Regions from separate parts of the Cellulomonas sp. KRMCY2 genome, predicted to be linked through region 2. Evidence: predicted binding sites of a transcription regulator. Region 2 holds the regulator's gene; the other holds the start of a gene.
What was found. The regulator HspR, encoded in region 2, represses chaperone genes until heat shock. The targets are predictions, from matches to a motif close to AAGTTGAGTCNNNNNGACTCAACTT.
Positions count from the first base shown of each region.

Region 1: a site for HspR is predicted at 6,295-6,319, ahead of clpB (ATP-dependent chaperone ClpB). Genes of this name have one in related genera too.

Region 1 covers NZ_JAGF01000001.1:1,098,391-1,109,465, forward strand. Annotated here, with positions in the region: gene K415_RS0105345 (TetR/AcrR family transcriptional regulator) at 1-385, opposite strand, end outside; gene K415_RS0105350 (glycoside hydrolase family 65 protein) at 393-2,801, opposite strand; gene K415_RS0105355 (beta-phosphoglucomutase family hydrolase) at 2,867-3,583, opposite strand; gene clpB (ATP-dependent chaperone ClpB) at 3,625-6,243, opposite strand; gene K415_RS0105365 (DUF3153 domain-containing protein) at 6,413-7,363, shown strand; gene K415_RS0105370 (universal stress protein) at 7,505-7,900, shown strand; gene K415_RS0105375 (alpha/beta hydrolase) at 7,939-8,883, shown strand; gene K415_RS0105380 (septum formation family protein) at 8,909-9,403, opposite strand; gene K415_RS25095 (heavy-metal-associated domain-containing protein) at 9,637-10,005, shown strand; gene trmB (tRNA (guanosine(46)-N7)-methyltransferase TrmB) at 10,028-10,771, shown strand; gene K415_RS0105395 (IS481 family transposase) at 10,877-11,075, shown strand, end outside.
Region 2 covers NZ_JAGF01000001.1:1,620,577-1,631,651, forward strand. Annotated here, with positions in the region: gene K415_RS0107830 (GNAT family N-acetyltransferase) at 1-471, opposite strand, end outside; gene K415_RS0107835 (peroxiredoxin) at 542-1,102, opposite strand; gene K415_RS0107840 (SRPBCC domain-containing protein) at 1,271-2,020, shown strand; gene K415_RS0107845 (nuclear transport factor 2 family protein) at 1,993-2,361, opposite strand; gene K415_RS0107850 (YdeI family protein) at 2,358-2,981, opposite strand; gene dnaK (molecular chaperone DnaK) at 3,257-5,113, shown strand; gene grpE (nucleotide exchange factor GrpE) at 5,110-5,766, shown strand; gene K415_RS0107865 (DnaJ C-terminal domain-containing protein) at 5,825-6,823, shown strand; gene K415_RS0107870 (heat shock protein transcriptional repressor HspR) at 6,886-7,305, shown strand; gene K415_RS0107875 (hypothetical protein) at 7,395-8,162, opposite strand; gene K415_RS23405 (sigma-70 family RNA polymerase sigma factor) at 8,410-11,075, shown strand, end outside.

The DNA of each region.
Region 1 (11,075 bases), 520 kb from region 2:
GGGCAGGGTGCAGGGGGTCCGTCGCCTCGGCGGACAGGCTCGCGTGCAGCTCGACCAAGGCCGGGACCTCGACGTTGTGCTCGACCAGGGCGACCATGCCCCGCAGCTGGTCGAGCCCCGACCCGGCGCTGGCCAGGTAGCGCGCGCTGTCGAGCTCGTCCCGCTGGGCGAGCACCGCGGACAGCAGGACGGCCTTGCTCGGGAAGTGGTGCAGCAGACCCGGGTGCGAGATGCCGCACCGCGCCGCGAGCTCGCGCAGGGACGCCGCGCGGTAGCCCACCTCGGCGAACAGACGCACCGCCTCGTCGAGGATCTGTCGACGGGTGGCACGGCCGCGGGCGTACCCGCGCAGCTCCGCACCGCCCGCTCGGGGGCCCGACGTCATCCCGGCGCTAACTGTCGGACCCGGTGTCGTGCGGCACCGACGCCGTGATCACTGTGCCGTCGGCTCGGTGCGTACCCGGCGGTGCGGCCGCTCCCGGCTCCCCCTCCAGCCGCGGACCCTGGCCGTCGAGCAGCACCGTGACCGGGTCCTGCGAGTCGACGACGACCCGTCGGCCGCGGACCGTCACCGCTGCCCCGTCTCCCGTCTCGGCCGCGAAGGTGATCGAGTCGGCGCGCACGGTGACCAGCAGCCGGGTGTCGCGCACGGTCAGCCGGAAGGTCAGGGACGGCCACGCGTCGGGCAGCCGTGGATCGAAGGAGAGCTCGGGGACGTCGTCCCGCATCCCGCCGAAGCCGTGCACGAGTGCACCCCAGACCCCACCGGCCGAGGCGACGTGCACCCCGTCCGCGGTGTTCGCGTGCAGGTCGGCGAGGTCGACGAAGAGCGACTCGTGGAAGTGCCGCAGGGCGAGCGCGTGGTAGCCGACCTCGGCCGCGACGATCGACTGCACGATGCCGGACAGCGTCGAGTCGCCCGTGGTGATCGGCTCGTAGTACTCGAAGTCGGCGCGCTTCTGCTCCGCGGTGAAGTACTCGCCCTGCAGGAAGAGCGCCAGCACGACGTCGGCCTGCTTGAGCACCTGGAAGCGGTAGATGACCAGCGGGTGGTAGTGCAGCATCAGGGGCCGCTTGTCGGCCGGGGTGTTGCGCAGGTCCCACACCTCACGCTCGTGGAAGCTCGAGTCCTGCGGGTGGATGCCGAGGTTCGCGTCGTACGGGATGGCCATGGCGTCGGCCACCCTCGACCACTCGAGCACCTCGTCGTCGACGAGACCGAGCCGGGCCACCATCCGCGCGTGCTCCACGGGCCGGTCGCGCTCGAGCTCGGTGACCGCGCGGACCGCACGCCGCAGGTTGAACCTCGCCATCACGTTCGTGTAGAGGTTGTCGTTGACCACTGTCGTGTACTCGTCCGGGCCGGTGACGCCGTGGATGTGGAACGTGTCGGCGCCGTTGCCCCGCCAGAACCCGAGGTCGGCCCACATCCGCGCGGTCTCGACGAGCACGTCGACGCCGTCCTGGGCCATGAACTCCTCGTCGCCGGTGGCCTGCACGTACTTGCTCACGGCGTAGGAGATGTCGGCGTCGATGTGGTACTGCGCGGTACCGGCCGCGTAGTACGCGGACGCCTCCTCACCGTTGATCGTGCGCCACGGGAACAGGGCCCCGCGCTGGGTGACCTCCTGGGCCCGGTCCCGCGCCGCGGGAAGCATGGTGCAGCGGAAGCGCAGCGCGTTGCGGGCCACCACCGGCGACGTGTAGACGAAGAACGGGACCACGTAGATCTCGCTGTCCCAGAAGTAGTGGCCGCCGTAGCCCGACCCGGTCACACCCTTCGCCGAGATGCCGGTGCCCTCCGCCCGCGCTGCTGCGGCGGCGAGCTGGAACAGGTTCCAGCGGATCGCCTGCTGCAGCTCCGGCTGACCCTCGACCTCGACGTCGGAGCGGGCCCAGTACGCGTCCATCCAGCCCCGCTGGTCGGCGAACTGCTTCTCGACGCCCTCGTCCAGGACCCGGTCGAGCGTGCGGCGGCACCGGTCGACGAGCTCCCGCGCCGGCACGTTGCGCGAGGTGTGGTAGCTGACGGTCTTCGTGATCCGGATCGGCCGGCCCGGCTGGGCACGGATCCGGAAGACGTGCTTGGCGACGTCCTGCTCGACCTGGGTGAGCACCTCGTACTCGTTCTCGGTCTCGATCCGGTGGTCGGTCGCGACCGCGAGCGTCATCCCCGAGTGGGTGCACTGGTACCCGAGGACGGCGCGGTCGCCCCCGCCCCACTGCAGGATGGGCTGCAGGACGCGCTCCTCGAACGCCCAGGCCCGACGCGGGTCCGGGACCCCACCGGACTTCGGCTTCGTCCGGTACTCGTCGAGCCCGTCCTGACGGTTGATGACCTGCGAGGACACGACGACCGGTGCCGGGGCGTCGAGCACCGTCACGTCGAAGGTGTAGACCGCGAGGTGCCGCTGGGTGAACGAGACCATCCGCCGCGAGCGCACGCGCACCCGGTTGCCCGAGGGCGTGCGCCAGACCAGGTCGCGGGTGAGCACGCCGTCGGCGAGGTCGAGCGTGCGCTCGTACGCGACGAGGTCCGCGACCGAGAGCAGCAGCGGCTCGTCGTCGACGTACAGCCGCAGCACCTTGGTGTCCGGGACGTTGACGATCGTCTGACCCGTGTGGGCGAAGCCGTAGGCGGCCTCGGCGTGCCGGATGGTCCACGTCTCGTGGAAGCCGTTGATGAACGTGCCGTGCGCATAGCGGTCGCGCCCTTCCTCGACGTTGCCGCGCAGCCCGAGGTAGCCGTTGCCGACCGCGAAGAGGGCCTCGGTCCGTCCGAGGTCGTCCGCGTCGAACATGCTCTCGGTCAGCCGCCACGGGTGGACCGGGAACCGCGTGCGGTCCAGGGGGTCGCGGAGCCCGGTCACCGGGTCACCAGCTCGGCGAGGTCCTCGACGACGACGTCCGCTCCGGCCTGCAGCAGCACCTGTGCGCCGGCTCCGCGGTCGACGCCGACGACGAGGCCGAACCCGCCCGCCCGGCCCGCGGCGACGCCGGCGACGGCGTCCTCGATCACCACGGCACGGTCGACGGGCACACCCAGCAGCTCGGCGGCGCGCAGGAAGGTCTCGGCCGACGGCTTGCCCAGCAGACCCTCGTCGTGGGCCAGCTCGCCGTCGACGACGACGACGAACCGATCGGCCAGCCGAGCGGCCCGCAGCACCGCCCGGGTGTTGCGTGAGCTCGACACGACGGCGACGGCGACGGCCCGCTGCGCGAGCTCGTCGAGCAGCGCTACCGACCCGGGGTAGGCCGTCACGCCCTCCTGCGCCAGCAGCCGGTCCAGCACCTCCTGCTTGGTGTTGCCGAGGCCGCAGACCGTCCCGGTCCCGGGCGCGTCGGCCGGCTCACCCTCCGGCAGGACGATGCCGCGTGAGGCCAGCACCGCCCGGACGCCGTCGTACCGGGGCTTCCCGTCGATGTGGGCGAAGTAGTCGGCCCCGCTGTAGGCGGGCAGCACGCCCCGCGCAGCGAGATACGTGGAGAACACCTGGTGCCAGGCGCGCATGTGTACCTCAGCGGTCGGGGTCAGGACGCCGTCGAGGTCGAAGAGCACCCCGTCGAAGCGGTCCCAGACCATGACCCAACGCTAGCCCTCCGGCCGTCGTGACGAGCCTCGGATCACCCCGTCCGGGTGGTCAGGACCAGGCCGTCGCCGGCCCCGTCGGCGGCTCGGTCGACGGTGACGGTGACCCCGTCATGAGCCTGGCCGGCGAGGAGCAGCCGGGCCAGCTTGTCGCCGATCTCGCGCTGGACCAGGCGGCGCAACGGCCGGGCGCCGTAGGCCGGGTCGAAGCCCTCGATCGCCAGCCACTCGCGCGCGGCCGGGGTCACCCCGAGGGTGATCCGACGGTCGGTGAGCCGTGCGGCCAGGTAGCCGATCTGCAGGTCGACGATCTGGCCGAGCTGCTCGAGGGTCAGGGCGTCGAACAGGACGACGTCGTCGAGCCGGTTGAGGAACTCGGGCTTGAACGCGACCCTGACCGCGGCCATCACGGCCTCTCGCTTGGTCGCGTCGTCGAGGGTCTGGTCGACCAGGAACTGCGAGCCGAGGTTCGACGTCAGCACCAGGATCGTGTTGCGGAAGTCGACGGTGCGGCCCTGGCCGTCGGTGAGCCGACCGTCGTCCAGGACCTGCAGCAGGATGTCGAAGACCTCCGCATGAGCCTTCTCGACCTCGTCGAGGAGCACGACGGAGTACGGCCGTCGGCGCACCGCCTCGGTCAGCTGACCACCCTCCTCGTAGCCCACGTACCCGGGCGGCGCCCCGACCAGCCGCGCGACGGTGTGCTTCTCGGAGTACTCGGACATGTCGATACGGACCATGGCCCGCTCGTCGTCGAACAGGAAGTCGGCCAGGGCCTTGGCCAGCTCGGTCTTGCCGACCCCGGTCGGGCCGAGGAACAGGAACGAGCCGGTGGGCCGGTCCGGGTCGGAGATCCCGGCCCGCGCCCGCCGCACCGCGTCCGAGACCACCCGGACGGCACGGTCCTGGCCGATCAGCCGTGCACCGATGACGTCCTCCATCCGCAGCAGCTTGGCGGTCTCGCCCTCGAGCAGCCGCCCGGTCGGGATGCCGGTCCAGGCCGAGACGACCTCCGCGATCTCGTCCGGGCCGACCTTCTCGGCGATCATCGGCGCCTCGGTCGGCGAGCTGCCGTCGCGGTGGCTGCGGCCCTGCTCGGCGGCCTCGGCGTCGGCGATCTCACGTTGGACGGCCGGGATCTCGCCGTACAGCAGCCGCGAGGCGGCATCGAGGTCGCCGTCGCGCTGCAGACGCTCGGCGGCCACCTTGAGCTCGTCGAGGCGCACCCGCAGCTCACCGACCCGGTTCTGGCCCGCCTTCTCGCGCTCCCACCGCGCGGTCAGGGCCGCGAGCTCCTCCCGCTTGTCCGCGAGCTCGGCCCGCAGCTTGTCCAACCGCTCGAGCGAGGCGTCGTCGTCCGCCTCGGACAGGTACGACTCCTCCATCGTCAGACGGTCGACCGCGCGGCGCAGGACGTCGATCTCGACCGGCGAGGAGTCGAGCTCCATCCGCAGCCGGGACGCGGCCTCGTCGACCAGGTCGATGGCCTTGTCCGGCAGCTGCCGGGCCGGGATGTAGCGATCGGCGAGGGTCGCGGCGGCGACCAGCGCCGCGTCCGAGATACCGACCTTGTGGTGCGCCTCGTAACGCTCCTTGAGGCCGCGCAGGATGGCGACGGTGTCCGGGACGCTCGGCTCGCCGACGAAGACCTGCTGGAAGCGCCGCTCCAGGGCCGGATCCTTCTCGATCCGCTGGCGGTACTCGTCGAGGGTGGTGGCCCCGACCAGGCGCAGCTCGCCCCGCGCGAGCATCGGCTTGAGCATGTTGCCGGCGTCCATCGAACCCTCGGCCGCCCCGGCGCCGACGACCGTGTGCAGCTCGTCGATGAAGGTCACGACCTGACCCTCGGCGCCCTTGATCTCCTCCAGGACCGCCTTGAGCCGCTCCTCGAACTCGCCCCGGTACTTCGCCCCGGCAACCATCGAGGCCAGGTCGAGGGCGATCAGGCGCTTGCCACGCAACGACTCCGGCACGTCGCCGGCCACGATCCGCTGCGCCAGGCCCTCGACCACGGCGGTCTTGCCGACGCCGGGCTCACCGATCAGGACCGGGTTGTTCTTGGTGCGCCGCGAGAGCACCTGGACCACCCGGCGGATCTCGGCGTCGCGACCGATGACCGGGTCCAGCCGCCCGTCCCGCGCCGCCTGGGTCAGGTCGATGCCGTACTTCTCCAAGGCCTGGTAGGTCCCCTCGGGATCGGGGCTCGTCACGCGCGCGGAACCCCGGACGGCGGGCAGCGCCGCAGCGAGGGCCTCCCGGGTCGCACCGGCGGCCCGCAGCGCCTCGGCCGCGCTCGACGAGCCGGCCGCGATGCCGAGCAGCAGGTGCTCGGCCGACACGTACTCGTCGCCCAGGGCCTGCGCCTCGGCCTGCGCCGACGTGATCACGGCGCTCATCGCGCGCGACAGGCTCGGCTGGCCGACGGAGCCGCCGGACGCCGCGGGGAGGGTGGCTCGGGCCGCCGCGACCCGCCGGGTGAGCGCGGACCGGTCGGCGCCGACCGCGTCGAGCAGACCGGTCGCGACGCCACCCTCCTGGGCGAGCAGGGCTTCGAGCAGGTGCACCGGCTCGAGCTGGGGGTTGCCTGCCGTCGTCGCGGACCCGACCGCCTGCGCGAGGGCCTCCTGCGACCTCGTCGTGAACTTGGGCTCCATCTGTGCCTGCCTCCGTGACTGTCGTGATCGACACTCAGCGCAACCGCTGCAAAGTTGAGCGTATTCCGCTCAAGTCTCATGCGCGAGCCGCCGATGCTCTCCTCTGCGTCATCCGGTGGACGGCCGGCAAAACGCACCCCGTCGGCCCGCGCCTGTGGGAGGGTCAAGCATGCGCACACGACGACTATGGGGAGCCTCCGCGCTCGCCGCCACACTCCTGCTCGCCCTGACGGGCTGCGTCAAGGTGGACATGGACATCCAGCTCCAGTCCGACGACACAGTCGACGGCTCACTCCTCTTCGCCGTGTCCTCCGAGCTCGCCGAGCTCTCCGGTCAGGACCCGGAGGCCCTGGCGGAGCAGATGCAGCAGGACATGACCGAGGGCGACGACTCCGGTACGACCAGGACCGAGCCGTACGACGACGGCGAGTACATCGGCAGCACGACGTACTTCGAGGGTGAGACGCTCGACTACTTCGGCGCGTCGTCCGACGACCCGGATGCCCTGAAGATCGTGCGCGAGGGCGACGAGTTCGTCGTCAGCGGCGCGATGGACCTGACCGACGCCGGCGCCGAGGACATGGGCGACGTCGGCGGCGCGATGGACGTCAGGATCGCGATCACGTTCCCCGGTGCGGTGGGCGACCACGACGGGACCCTCGACGGCAAGACGGTCGTCTGGGAGCCGGTCATCGGTGAGCGCACCGAGATCAATGCCCGCGGCAGCGCCGTGGAGGGTGGCGGCCTCGGCGGTCTCCAGCCCCTGCTGATCGGCCTCATCGCCCTCGTGGCTCTCGCAGCGATCGGCGTGGTCGTCTTCCTCGTCGTGCGCAGCCGCAGGGCCGGCGCAGCGCCGGCTCCGGCCGTGCCGGGCGGGTACGGCGACCCGAACGTCGGCTACGCAGGCGGCCTGCCGGGCGACGCCGGTGCCGTCCCGCCGGCGCAGTTCACCCCGCAGGCACCGCCCGTGGCACAGGTGCCACCGGCACCGCCGGCACCACCCGCCGCACCGCCGGCACCACCCGCCGCACCGCCGGCACCGCCTGCGGCACCGCCGGCCCAGGTCGAGCCGCCGGTCCAGACCGAGCCGCCCGTCCCGCCGCAGGCGCCCGAGCAGTGACCTCACCCGATGGCCCGGCCCACCACGGGCCGGGCCATCGGCGTCCCCTGGGCGGGCCTGTCCCGCGGGTCGCCCGGCTGGCATGATCGGCTCAGGGTCGAACCACGGGCACGCGGCCCCGTCCCGGAGGAGCAGCGCACCATGTCGATCGTCGTGGGGTACACACCCACACCGGAGGGCGAGGCGGCCCTGCGGCACGCCGTCACGGAGGCCACCGTCCACGGGCACGACCTGGTCGTGGTCAACGTCTCGGCCACCAGCGACCCGCCGGAGAAGACCTTCGCGACCGAGGGTGAGCTGGCCGCGGTACGGGCGACGCTCGACGCGAGCGGCGTGCCGTACGCGGTCCGTCAGCTGGTCCGTGGCAAGGACGCCGCCGAGGAGATCATCGACGTGGCGGAGGAGACCGGCGCGGCGTTCATCGTCATCGGGCTGCGGCACCGCTCACCGGTCGGCAAGCTCCTGCTCGGCAGCAACTCCCAGCAGATCCTGCTCACCGCAGCCTGCCCGGTCGTCGCGGTGAAGGCACCCCGCTGAACGCCGACGGGGTCACCGACGCACCGGTCCGGGCCTGGTTGCCCGACCTCCTGGGCGATGGCTGGCAGACGCTGACGCTGCCCTTGCGACCGGACGCCCAGGGCCCGGCGATCGCGACGCTCGTCCGCCGCACCAGGTCCGCAGGGAGCAGGCGGGCGGTGCTCTACGTGCACGGCTACGTCGACTACTTCTTCCAGACCCACCTCGGCGACTTCTGGGCGGACCTCGGCTACGACTTCTATGCCATCGACCTGCGGACGCACGGCCGCGCGCTGCTCGACCACCAGGTGCCGAACTACTGCACCGACCTCGCCGTGCACAGCGAGGAGCTCGACCTGGCCGCCAGGATCATCCGCGAGGAGGAGGGCCACGACACGCTCGTCGTGATGGGCCACTCCACCGGCGGGCTCGTCCTGAGCCTGTGGGCGCACGCACGGCGGGACCGACCCGCGGGACCGGTGGCCGACGCCCTCGTCCTGAACAGCCCGTGGTTCGACCTGAACCGTGGCTGGTTCGACCGCGTGGTGACCACCCACGCCGTCGACCTGCTCGGACGCGTGGCCCCGCACGCCGTCGTCGGGCAGGTCGGGCGGTTTTACGGCGAGTGGCTGCACAGCCCTCAGGGCGGCTGGACGTTCGACCAGCGGTGGAAGCCCGACCGTGGCTTCGGCGTCCGGGCCGGCTGGCTGCGCACCGTGCGCCGTGGCCACCGGGCCGTCGCGCGCGGGCTGGACATCGACGTGCCCGTCCTGGTGTGCGCGGCCGGGACGAGCGGCCCGTACGACCGGTGGCACGACGCCCTCGACCGGACCGACAGCGTGCTCTCGACCGAGCAGATCGTGGCCAGGGCGCCGTTCCTCGGCGGGGACGTCACGATCGTCCAGATACCCGACGGCGTGCACGACCTGACACTGTCGCCCGAGCCCGCGCGCACGGCGTTCTTCGACGCCGTGCGGGCGTGGGTCGGCCGGCGCCTGCCGTAGGCAGGTCGGCCGGTGCCCCGAGCGGTCAGCGCCCGGCGTTCGCCATCGTGCCCGTGACGCCGCCCTTGGTGGTGGTGTCGACCGCGAGGCAGAGGATCTGGCGGTCGTCCATGTTGTCCCAGCTCTCCTGCGTCGGCGCCATCGACTGCAGGTAGATCTCGGAGTCGTCGTAGCTGACGCCGATGAAGGTCTCGAACTCGGCATAGCAGAAGTCGTCCGCCTGTGCGAAGACCTCGTCCTGACCGGGGAACTCGCCGTCCGCCAGATCCGTCGTCGCGTACACCTCGGAGTCGTGGGCCTCGGCGCACGGGATCGTCTGCACGCTCTGGACCTCGGTCTCGGCCTCGGCGGTGTTGAGGCAGTCGCCGATCCGCAGCGAGAAGACGTCCGAGTCGCTGCCCTCGACGATCTCGCCGGACTCCTCGTCGCGGACGGCGTCGCCGGGGCCGCAGGCGGTCAACCCGCCGACCATGACTGTCGCGATGAGCAGGGCGGCGGCACGACGGGGCAGGGCGCGCATAGGGAGGTCCTTCGACGGCGGGGTGCGGGGTCTGGTGCGTGCACGCTATCGCGCTGGGCGTCGGCGCAGCCGGAGTGTCCCGGGTGCGTGGCGTACGGCGGCGATCCGTCCACCATCCGGTCGGACGTACCCGCCGCACGGGTTCGGCGTGCCGGCCGATCCCGGGTTACCGTGATCCGAGCGCCCTGCGGTCGTCGCACGGCTGCCCCCCGTGCCGCCCCTGGAGGAACCCCATGGTCATCAACCCCGTCTCGATCGGCGACCGACCCGCCCCCGCCGTCCAGGAGTCGTCCGGCGGCTGCGGCTGCGGCGGCTGCGGCTGCGGCGGCGGGAACGGCGCGACCGACGAGGCGACGGTCGGGTCCGTCGACCTGGCGAGCGCGACGACGGCGACCTACGGCGTCGAGGGCATGACCTGCGGCCACTGCGTCTCGGCCGTCACCCAGGAGCTCTCGACCGTGCCCGGTGTGACCGACGTGGACATCACCCTGGTGAAGGACGGGGTCTCGACGGTGACCGTCCGCAGCGCCGCCCCGCTGGACGTCGACACCGTGCGCGCGGCGGTCGACGAGGCCGGCTACGCGCTCGTCGACAACGCCTGACGACGGGCCGGCGGATGCCGCGGTGACTGCGCCGAGGCATCGCTTCGAGCACCTCCCCGCCTCCGCGCACGAGGAGATCCGCACCTTCCATCCCCGGCGCAGCCCCCTGGGTCCCGCCCGGCTGGACGCCCTGGAGACGCTGTGGCCCCGGCTGGGCTTCTCCGTGCACGACGAGGCGACCGGACCGGCGCCGCTGACCGCCGACGGTCTGCTCGACACCGTGACCCTCTTCGGCCGGCGCGCCCCGCTCGTGCTCGAGGTCGGCTCCGGGATGGGCGAGACGGTGGTCGCGATGGCCGTCGCCGACCCGGTGCGCGACTACCTCGCGGTCGAGGCCCACCTGCCCGGCATCGCGCACCTCCTCGGCCTGATCGACCGGCGGGGCCTGACGAACCTCCGCGTCGCGCACGGCGACGCGCTGGAACTCGTCCGGCGCCGGATCGCACCGGGCGGCCTCGACGCCGTGCACGTCTTCTTCCCCGACCCGTGGCCCAAGGCCAAGCACCACAAGCGGCGGCTCATCGCCCCGGCACACGTCGCCCTGCTGCGCTCGCGCCTGCGACCCGGCGGCACCCTGCACTGCGCGACCGACTGGGCGCCGTACGCCGTGGCGATGCTCGAGACGCTCGCCGCCGACCCCGAGCTCGTCAACACCCACGCCGGCTACGCGCCACGCCCGGCACACCGACCGGTGACCAAGTTCGAGCGGCGCGGCCTCGCCCTCGGCCACGAGATCGCCGACCTCGTGTTCGTCAGGGTCGGCTAGGTGTAGTTCCTCGGGACGTTGTGATCAGCGTGGCGTGAGCGGGGAGGCGAGGACCTCCGGTATCGAAGGGGTTACCAGACCGTCTTCGAACACCCGGAGGTCCTCGTGACTCACGCTAACGCCCCGTTGACCCCGACCGGCAGGTTGCGGTTGGCCAAGGTGATCGTCGAGGACGGGTGGGCGGTGCGCCGCGCCGCCGAACGGTTCCAGTGCTCCCCGGCAACAGCGAGCAAGTGGGCGCACCGGTATCGAGCTGGGCAGCCGCTGACGGACCGGTCCTGCCGGCCGCGCCGGTCCCCGGGCC
Region 2 (11,075 bases):
GCTGCCGGTCGGTGGCTCGATCGCGAAGGGGTCGTCGGCGGCGGGTTCATCGGGGTGCTCGCTCGAGGCGATGAGGGTCCGGCGGCCGTGCTCCGCTGCGATCCGCTCGCACTCGGCGAGCAGCGCCGTTCCCACGCCGGCCCCGCGATGCTCCGGGTGCACCAGGACCTCGAGGTACGCGAGGTGCTCGTTGCTCGTCCTGGGCATGGCGATGCCTGCGGTGCCGATGACCTCGCTCGGCTGGGGCGGGGTGCCGGCGTCGGCGCGCATCGCGACGAGCTGGATCCGGGTCGAGTAGTCCTGCCGCCGGAGGTAGGTCAGCGCGTACAGCGGGCTGTAGGCGAGGTCGTCGTGGCCCCAGTGGTCGAGGTCGACCGCGACGGACACGGCCGACGTGCCATGGACGGCCCAGGCGTCGGGGGCGTCGAGGTCGGCGGGCACCGGTGCCCGCGTGATGGTCCACGTGGTCATGCGCCACTGTGGGCGCACGACGGCGTCGCGCGCCACGCGTTTTCGAACATGGGCCGGTGCGTGCCGGGGCTCAGTGGCTGAGCAGCCAGGTCAGCACCTCGTGGGCGTGCTGGTCGGGCGGGAAGACCGGGTAGAAGACGTGCTCGGCCACTCCGCCGGTGACCACGAGGGTCAGCCGCTTGAAGAGCCGCATGCCGTCGACCTCGAAGGTCGGCAGAGCGAGTGCCGCGGCCAGCTCGAGGTGGGGGTCCGAGAGCATCGGGAAGGGCAGGTGCAGCCGTGCGACGGCTTCGCGCTGGTAGCGCAACCCCTGGCTCGAGAGGCCGAACACCGCCGCGGCGCCGGCGCGAAGCAGGCTCTCGTGGTCGTCGCGGAAGCCGCAGGCCTCAGGCGTGCAGCCGCGCGCGCCGGGGATGGCTTCCCAGCCCTGCGGCAGCTCGACGCCGGGATGTGCGGTCAGGGGGTAGAGGAACACGATCGTGCGTGGGCCGGGCAGGTCGGCGAGGTCGACAGTGGTGTGGTCGGTCGAGCGCAGGCTCAGCTCGGGCATCCACGCGCCGCGCACGTGGGCTGCGGCGCCGTCGTCGCGCGGCACGGGAAGGCCCGGTGCCGGTGACAGATGGGTCGTCACGTCTGGCCCCCTTCCCCGATGAGCGAAACCGTACCGAACCGGGAGCCCCCGTGGGACCTGTCGCCTCGAGATGCGCGTCGGCGCGGGTCGCCGGTCATCACATGCGCCCCCGGCGGTGCGGTGCCATGCTCGAAGAGCCCACTGCGGCTCACTGTCCGAGGAGGACCCATGTCCGAGAACCGCCGAGTCCTGGTCGACATGGTCCTGGGAGCCCGCGCCGACGCCGTCTGGGCCGCCCTGCGGGAGCCCGATCAGATCGAGCGGTGGTTCGGCTGGGACTACGACGGTCTGGCCGCCGAGATCCGGCAGATCTTCGTCGACGACGTCGAGGCGGACCAGCAGGCCGGCTCGCTCGCCTTCCCGGACGGCGACCGGATCGTGCTCGATCCGCAGGGCGACGACCGGACCGGTCTGCGGGTGCTCCGCAACGAGCACCCGGCGGGCTACGTCGGCGAGTACGACCCGATCGACGAGGGCTGGATCACCTTCACCCAGCAGCTGCGGTTCGGGCTCGAGCGGCACCGCGGCCAGGCGCGGCGCACGGTCTCGGCGCTCGGCGTGGGACTCGGCCCGCAGGACGACCCGCTGCTCGCCCGGCTCGGCATCCGGCTGCTGGGCGACGAGCCGGTCGGTTCCCGGTACACCGTCGACCGCGCGGACGGGACGCAGTTCGGCGGCGAGATCTTCTTCCAGACCGACCTCCAGCTGGGCCTGACCGTCGAGCAGGAGGGTGATGACCTGCTCGTCATCGCGCGCACCCCACCGTCGAGCGCTCCGCCGGACGGTGCGGCGATGTTCGTCCTGAGCACCTACGGCCAGGACGACGCCGGGCACGCGGCGACCGAGGAGCGGTGGACCGGGTGGTGGGGCAACGCCGACGTGACACCGGCTCAGCGCCAGGTGCCGTCCCACTCGTAGAGCGGCGCCGTCGTCTGGTACTCGCGCAACCGGTGGACCCGCCCGCCGGTCGTCGTCGCGAGGGTGATGCCGTCGAACGTGCTGCGGTTGCCGGCCCAGGTGCACTCGAAGGTCCACTCGGCGACCTCGAACCCGTCGCCCAGCCGGTGGGAGGTCGTCTCCCACCGGTGGATCTGCCCGCCCTGGCCGAACCACTGCTCCATCCACCGACGCACTGCCACCGGGCCGCGGTAGACCGGACCGTACGACTCGGTGACGACGCAGTCGTGGGCCAGGGTCGCCAGCACCGCGTCCACATCATCACGTCGCCAGCCGTCGATGTACTCCTCGAGCACCGTCACTGCTCGGCCTTCCCGGCCGCTGCGTCCGGCTCGGGCGAGCGCCGCTGGGGGTACGGCGTCCGACCTTGTGCGAGAGCTGCCACGAACTCGGCGATCTTGCGGGTGCGGGTCTCGGCACGCTTGACCGAGGTGATCCGGTAGATGATCGCGTACCGGTTGGTCCCGGTCAGGACGTCGAACCAGGCCTGCGCGCGGGGTTCGGCGGCGAGTGCGTCGGCCAGGTCCGCCGGCACCTGCGCCCCGGCCTGACCGCCGTAGGCCTGCTCCCAGCGACCGTCCGCCTGGGCCGCGCGGACCTGGGCGCGCCCGGCCTCGTGCATCAGGCCCGCACTCTCGAGGCGGGCGACGTGGCCGACGTTCCGGGCCGACCAACGGCTGCGCGCGCGCCGGGGTGTCATCCGCTGCAGCACGGTCTCCGCGTCCCGTCGAGCGCCCTGACCGTCGATCCAGCCGAAGCACAGCGCCTCGTCGAGGGCCTGGGCGTAGGTCAGGGACGTCACCGTCCCACCCTTCTTGTGCAGCACGAGCCACACCCCGGGGGACGTGTCGTGGTGCTCGGCCAGCCAGGCACGCCACGCGGGCGCATCCGGCAGGAGCAGCTCAGGGAGGTCGACAGCCATGCTGCCATCGTGCCCCTGCGGTCCGACACGCGTCAGGGTCCACGGCCGAGGGAATGCCGGGCGGCCTGTTGTAGTTGAGCCGAGTGGACTCAAGTCTGGGCCCGGCGACTTGCATCGTGCCCGACGACGGCGCAGACTTGAGCGCAGCAGGCTCAACCATCGGTCGGCATCGTCCGTCGACACGCACTGTGTCCACACGCGATGCCGGACCACACGCAACGCAGCTCTCGCGGCGAGACGCGCCGAGGAGCACGAATGATCAAGGAGCGCCTCACATGGCACGTGCAGTCGGGATCGACCTCGGTACCACCAACTCCGTCGTCTGCGTCCTCGAGGGCGGCGAGCCCACCGTCATCGCCAACGCCGAGGGATCACGCACGACGCCGTCCGTCGTCGCGTTCTCCAAGACCGGCGAGGTCCTGGTCGGCGAGGTCGCCAAGCGGCAGGCCGTGACGAACGTCGACCGCACGATCTCCTCGGTCAAGCGCCACATGGGCACCGACTGGCACGTCGCGATCGACGACAAGAACTACAACGCGCAGGAGATCTCCGCACGCGTCCTCGGCAAGCTCAAGCGCGATGCCGAGCAGTACCTGGGCGAGCCCGTGACCGACGCCGTGATCACCGTCCCGGCGTACTTCAACGACGCCGAGCGTCAGGCGACCAAGGACGCCGGCCAGATCGCCGGTCTGAACGTGCTGCGCATCGTCAACGAGCCCACCGCCGCCGCGCTGGCCTACGGCCTGGAGAAGGGCAAGGAGGACGAGCTGATCCTGGTCTTCGACCTCGGTGGCGGCACGTTCGACGTCTCCCTGCTCGAGGTCGGCAAGGACGAGGACGACTTCTCCACGATCCAGGTCCGGGCCACGCACGGTGACAACCGGCTCGGTGGCGACGACTGGGACAACCGGATCGTCCAGCACCTGATCAAGGAGGTCAAGAACACCGCCGGCGTCGACCTGTCCAAGGACAAGATCGCGCTCCAGCGGCTGCGCGAGGCCGCCGAGCAGGCGAAGAAGGAGCTGTCCTCCTCGACCAGCACCAACATCTCCATGCAGTACCTGTCGATGAGCGAGAACGGCCCCATCCACCTCGACTCGAAGCTCACCAGGGCACAGTTCGAGCAGATGACCGCTGACCTGCTCGAGCGCACCAAGGAGCCGTTCCGCACCGTCATCCGTGATGCGGGCATCAACGTGGACGACATCCACCACGTGATCCTCGTCGGTGGCTCGACCCGCATGCCGGCCGTGACCGAGGTCGTCAAGGAGCTCACCGGTGGCAAGGAGCCCAACAAGGGCGTCAACCCGGACGAGGTCGTCGCCGTCGGCGCCGCGCTGCAGGCCGGTGTCATCAAGGGTGAGCGCAAGGACGTCCTGCTGATCGACGTGACCCCGCTGAGCCTCGGCATCGAGACCAAGGGCGGCGTGATGACCAAGCTCATCGAGCGCAACACGGCCATCCCGACCAAGCGCAGCGAGATCTTCTCGACCGCTGACGACAACCAGCCGTCGGTGCTGATCCAGGTGTTCCAGGGCGAGCGCGAGTTCGCCCGGGACAACAAGCCGCTCGGCACGTTCGAGCTGACCGGCATCGCGCCGGCCCCGCGCGGGGTGCCGCAGATCGAGGTCACCTTCGACATCGACGCCAACGGCATCGTGCACGTGTCCGCCAAGGACCGCGGCACCAACAAGGAGCAGTCGATGACGATCACCGGTGGCTCCGCGCTGCCGAAGGAAGACATCGACCGCATGGTCAAGGAGGCCGAGGAGCACGCGGCCGAGGACAAGAAGCGCCGCGAGGAGGCCGAGACCCGCAACCACGCCGAGTCCCTGGTGTACTCGACCGAGAAGGTGCTTGCCGACAACGCCGACAAGGTCCCGGACGACGTCAAGACCGAGGTCACTGCGGCGGTCGCCGCGCTCAAGACGGCGCTCGAGGGCACCGACCTCGAGGCGGTCAAGTCGAAGCAGGCCGCGCTCGCCCACGTGAGCCAGAAGATCGGCGAGGCCATCTACGCGTCGGAGGCCGCCAACGCTCCGGCAGCCGATGCCGAGGGTGCTCCGACCTCCGCCGCGTCCGACGAGGACGTGGTGGACGCCGAGATCGTCGACGAGGACGAGGCCAAGTGACCGACCACCTCACCGCTCAGGGTGGGGCCGACGACGTCGACCCCACCCGGCCGCGGTTCACCGACAAGCGGCGCATCGATCCGCAGACCGGCGCGGTGCGCGAGCCCGCCGCACCCGCAGGCGCTACCGCAGCGGGCCCAGCCGGCGCGTCCGACGCGTCCGACGGGTCCGACGGGTCCGACGAGAGACTGCTCACGGGCGCCGACGCCCCGCCCGAGCTCGAGGCCGCCCAGGCGGTCGCCACCGAGCGGCTCGAGGACCTGCAGCGACTGCAGGCGGAGTACGTCAACTACCGCAAGCGGGTCGAGCGGGACCGTCTGGTCGCCCGTGACCAGACGGTGGTCGCGATGGTCGAGGCGCTGATCGGCGTGCTCGACGAGATCGACCTGGCCCGGAAGCACGGCGAGCTCACCGAGGGCCCGTTCGCCTCCATCGCCGAGAAGCTCGAGGCCACGCTGGGTCGCTTCGGCTGGGAGAGCTACGGCGCCGAGGGTGAGACGTTCGACCCCACGGTGCACGAGGCGCTGATGCACCAGCACTCCGACGACGTCACGGAGCCGACTGTCGTGGCTGTGCTTCAGCCCGGGCACCGGGTCGGGGACCGGATCGTGCGGGCGGCGCGGGTGTCGGTCGCCGAGCCTGAGGACTCCTGACGGTCACTGACCCGCGGACCACGACTGATCGGACGACGACGGACGGAAGGGGGTAGGGATGGCCGGCCAGGACTGGTTCGAGAAGGATTTCTACGCGACCCTCGGCGTGCCGAAGAACGCGGACGCCGCGGCGATCAAGAAGGCCTACCGCAAGCTGGCGCGAACCCTGCACCCTGACCACAACCCCGGCGACGACGCGGCAGAGGCCCGCTTCAAGGAGGTCGGCGAGGCGTACGCCGTGCTCTCGGACGCCGAGCAGCGTCAGCAGTACGACGCCGTCCGGGCGATGGCCGGCGGCGGGGCCCGCTTCTCCGCACCGGGTGGCGCGGGCAGCTCGGCGGGATTCGAGGACCTCTTCGGTGGTCTGTTCGGCGGCGGTGCACCGGGCGGCGGCCAGCGGGTCCGGTACACGACCCAGGGCGGTGGCGGCGGCTTCGACGACATCCTCGGCGGGCTGTTCGGCGGCGGCGGCGGTGGTCAGACGGGCTTCCGGCCGAATCGCGCACCCCGGCAGGGTGCCGACGTCTCGGCGACCACGACCCTGCCGTTCCGGCAGGCCTTCGAAGGCTCGACCGTCTCCCTCCAGGTCGACGGGCGTCGGGTCAACGCCCGGATCCCGGCCGGGGTGCGGGACGGCCAGAAGATCAGGTTGCGCGGCAAGGGCCGGCCGGGCGAGCTCGGTGGGCCTGCCGGTGACCTGGTGATCGCGGTCAAGGTCGAGCCGCACCCGGTGTTCAGCATCGACGGGCGTGATCTTCGGGTCACCGTCCCGGTCACCTTCGCCGAGGCCGCCCTCGGAGCCCAGATCGAGGTGCCGACGATCGACGGTGCCACGGTGCGGGTCAAGGTCCCGGAGGGCACGCCGTCCGGCCGCACCCTGCGGGTCCGGGGCAAGGGCGTCGTGACGTCGCAGGGCACCGGCGACCTGCTGGTCAACGTCCAGGTGGTCGTCCCGCAGCGGCTCTCGGACCAGGCGCGCAGTGCGGTCGAAGCCTTCGCGCTGGCGACGAGCGACGCTGACGTCCGGGCCGACCTGCGGGCCAACGCGGCGACCTAGGCAGGTCAGCACACCGGACGAGCGGCTCACGACGAGCCGCTCAGGACGACGAGGGAGGCGTGATGGGTGTCCCGTACGACGAGCCCGCCTTCGTGATCTCGGTCGCGGCGGAGCTCGCCGGCATGCACCCGCAGACCCTGCGGCAGTACGACCGGCTCGGCCTGGTGTCCCCCGGCCGGGCACGCGGCCGCGGTCGTCGCTACTCGCTGCGGGACGTCGCGACCCTGCGTGAGGTGCAGCGGCTGTCGCAGGACGAGGGCATCAACCTCGCCGGGATCAAGCGCATCCTCGCGCTCGAGTCGCACGTGAGCCGTCTGGAGCAGCAGGTCGAGCTGTTGCGGTCGATGGCCGACCCGGGCCGCCGGGTGTTCACCGCGGGTCCGCAGGGAGAGGTCGTGGCCGTCCCGCGCGGCCACCGGCCCGCCCGTGTGACCTCCACCGGCGCCCTGGTGGTGTGGCGCCCCAGCCCGCCGCGGACCTGATCGACGGGCGGGCTGTGACCGGATGACGAAGAGCGCGACCCGTGGGGGTCGCGCTCTTCGTCGTGGGGGGATGCTGGACTCTCGTGTGCCTACCGACGGAGCTGGTTGAGCAGCTCGACCGCGCGGGCGTGGGTCTCCGGAAGGGGTTCGATCCAGATCCGGGGCGGCTGGCGCAGCAGGTCGGTGATCTGGAGCTTGGCAGCCTGCTCGTTGACCCGCAGGCGCATCCGGCGAACGGCCTCGCCGAGGTCCCAGTCGCGAGCGACCAGGACGGCGAAGGCCCCGCCACCCAGTGCGGCCATCGGGTGACCCGGCGCCATCGCGGACGTCAGTGCCCGGCCCATGGCGGCCGAGCGCGCCATCCGGCGCCACGGCGCGAGGTCCTGGGACGCGACGTCGACCAGGACGAGGCAGTGCGTGTGGAAGGCGTAGTGCGCGTGCTTGCCCGCGGCGCCGTAGGTCTCGCCGAGCCGCACACCCAGGTACTCCGCCGTCGGCAGGCCGGACTCGGGGTCCATGCAGGCGGCCTGGACGGGTGCCGACTCGATCGCGCCGGCCCAGCCCTCGCACAGCGCGCGGACGACGTCGAGGCCGGGGTCACGGCCGATCAGCCGGAAGAGCACGCCGACGTCGTCGAGCGTCTCGGCGATGCCGACACCGGCGGCACCGCGGACCTCGCCCAGCCGTCCGGCGGCTGCGCAGGCATTCGCACCGGCGCTCAGCGCCTCGGCCAGGGCGTCCACAGCAGGGTGGTACCAGTCGCCCGGACGTAGCCACACGGAGTCGACAGTCTCGGCCCGCCACTGCTCCCGCAGGGTCGAGGCCCAGGCGTCGCGCATCTGCTCGGTCGAGGTCACGCCTGATGAGACAGCCCTCAGGCCCGCCTATGACGCGACTTCTGGGGGGAATGTGCCCGAAGTGCACCGATCTCACCCAGGTGGGCGGCGCCCGACGCCCGGCCGACGTGAGACGCTGTGACCAGAGGGCCCGTACACTGGGACGGCTCCCCGCGCCCGGACGCCGTCGTCCGGGCGTCTGCAGCACCCGGACCGCTGGGGCGCGGTGTGCCCGCGCACGCCGACGATCGCCGGAGGGGAGGACGCCGTGAGGCTCGCCAGCGACTGGGAGCTGTCCAGCGACGCTGAGCTGATCACGGCTGTCCGCAGCGGCGTCTCGGAGGCCTTCGGGACGTTGTACGAGCGGCATGCCGACGCCGCCCGGGCGGTCGCCCGCCAGTACTCGAACTCCGCCGCCGACGCCGAGGACGCCGTCGCCGACGCCTTCTCGCGGGTGTTCGTCGCGATCCAGGGCGGCGGCGGGCCCGACGTCGCCTTCCGGGCCTACCTGTTCACCGTGATCCGCCGGGTCGCCCTCGTCCGGGTCGAGAGCGGCCGGCGCGCGCAGCCGACGGACGACCTCGAAACCTTCGAGGAGGCGTTCGGCGCAGGCGAGTCGACCGAAGAGCCGACGATGGCGGGCTTCGAGCGCGGCGTCGTCTCCCAGGCGTACAAGTCGCTGCCCGAACGGTGGCAGGCGGTCCTCTGGTACACCGAGGTCGAGGAGCTGACGCCGGCCGAGATCGCACCGGTGCTCGGCCTGACCGCCAACGGCGTCGCCGCGCTCGCGTACCGCGCGCGCGAGGGCCTGCGGCAGGCCTACCTCCAGCAGCACCTCGCAGCACCGGCCAGCGAGGCGTGCACGATCGTCAACCGCAAGCTCGGTGCCTACGTCCGTGGCGGTCTGGCCAAGCGCGAGACCGCGCTGGTCGAGTCGCACCTCGAGGAGTGCGGGACCTGCCGCCCCCTCGTGCTCGAGCTCGGCGACGTCAACCACGGCATGCGGGTGGTCATCGCCCCGCTCGTGCTCGGGGCGGCTGCTCTGGTCGCGCTCAAGGGGCTCGGCTTCGGCGGTGCGGCGGGTGCCGTCGGCGCTGCAGCCGGTGCCGGGGTGGGTGCCGGGGCCGGGGTGGGTGCGGGAGCCGGTTCGGGTGCTGGTGCCGGTGCTGGTGCGGGAGCCGGTGCCGGAGCTGGTGCGGGTGCCGGGGTCGGTGCGGGCGCTGCCGCCGGCGGGGGATCCCTCGTCGGGGCCGGCAGCGGGGCGCTCGGTCTGGCCGCGAGCGGTCTGGTCGGCGCGAGTGCCGGCGCAGCCGTGCTGGTCGACGCGGTGCACGGTGCCGCGTCGGCGTCGGGCGCCACCTCGTCGGTCGGCGCAGGGTCGATCGCCGGTGCGGGCGCCGGAGCGGGTGCCGGAGCCGCCGGTGCTGGTGCCGCTGCCGCCGGCGGCCTGGCTGGGTTCCTGGCCGGGGTCCCGGTGGTCATCGGGCTGGTCGCAGCCACGGTGGTCGTGGCCGCAGCCGTCGGTGTCGCGGGGCTGCTGGGCGTCTTCTCCCCGAACGACGAGCCCCAGGAGGCGGCGACGCTCGCCGCCGTCGAGGAGCCTGAGCCCACGAGCCCCGCGGGAACCACCGACGAGGGTGCAGCAGGCGAGCCGGACCAGAGCGTGACCCCCGAGGGGACCGACCCGGCGATCGTGCCGGGGCCCGTCGGGGTGCCGGTGGTGAGCACGACGACGCCTGACATGACGACGTCGGTCACGACACCGACCACCACGACACCGACCACGCCGCCGACCACGCCGCCGACGACACCGCCGACGACACCACCGACCACGCCGCCGGAGCCTGACGAGCCCGTGCAGGTGGCGACGGTCGGTGCGCTGGCGTTGGTCTCCGGTCAGCCGACGCCCGTCTCGGTCACCGTCACCAGCGTGATCGACGGCGTGGTCAACGCGGAGTTCGCGTTCGGCGCCGGCCAGATCGGCAAGGTCACGATCGCTCCTGACGCCGCCGACCTCGCCTCCGGCACCGCCCGTGCCGCAGCGGGCCCCGATGACTGGACCTGCCAGAGCACGTCATCGACCGTCTCCGTCTGCACGAACCCGGCCCTCGTCGCCGGGGTCCCGAGCGTGCTCGAGGTGCTCGTCTCCGTCACCGACGACCGCGTCGACGGCGAGGAGGACGTCACGTTCGACATCACCACGTGGATGGACGGGTCCGAGGCGCCCAAGGCATCGGTCCCGGTGACCGGACGGCTCGCATCGCAGCCGGCCCGCATCACGGCACAGGTCGCCGAGGGTGTCCAGCTCACCGGCGCCGTCGAGGGGCCGAGGACCACCACCGTGAGCATCCCGGTGAGCAACGCGGGCAGCACGTCCGTCCCGGTGACGGCGATCGTGACACCGCCGGAGGACCTGCCGGCCGGCGTCACGTTGCGCGACAACGCGACCGACGCGTGGACGTGTGCGCCGACCGGCGAGAGGTCGTTGACCTGCAGGAACGGCAGGCTCCTCCGGGGCTCCAGCCGAGCACTCCAGGTCGACCTCACGGCGGCGGCACCGGATCTCGCGGCGCACACCGGACTGATCGACGTCGACTACGCAGATGCGCTCACGATCGACATCCCGGCCGCCACGATCACGGTTGCGGCTCCGATCGAGATCCGCTCGGCGCCGGCGGACGTGGGTGTCTCGTTCGGACCCGACGGTGACGTGTTCGTCGCAGGGACCTACGACGCCGTCGTCGGGCTCGAGAACCTCGGTGCCACCACGACGGGCGCGCTGACCGCCGAGGTCGACCTGCCGGTGGGCGTCAGCTGGGTCAAGGGCAGCTCCCCACGATGGACCGAGTGCTCCGACTCGGCAGACGACGCTCCGCTGGTCCGGCTGTGCGCGGCCGACATCGTGCTGTCGGCCGGTGCACCGACCGACAAGCC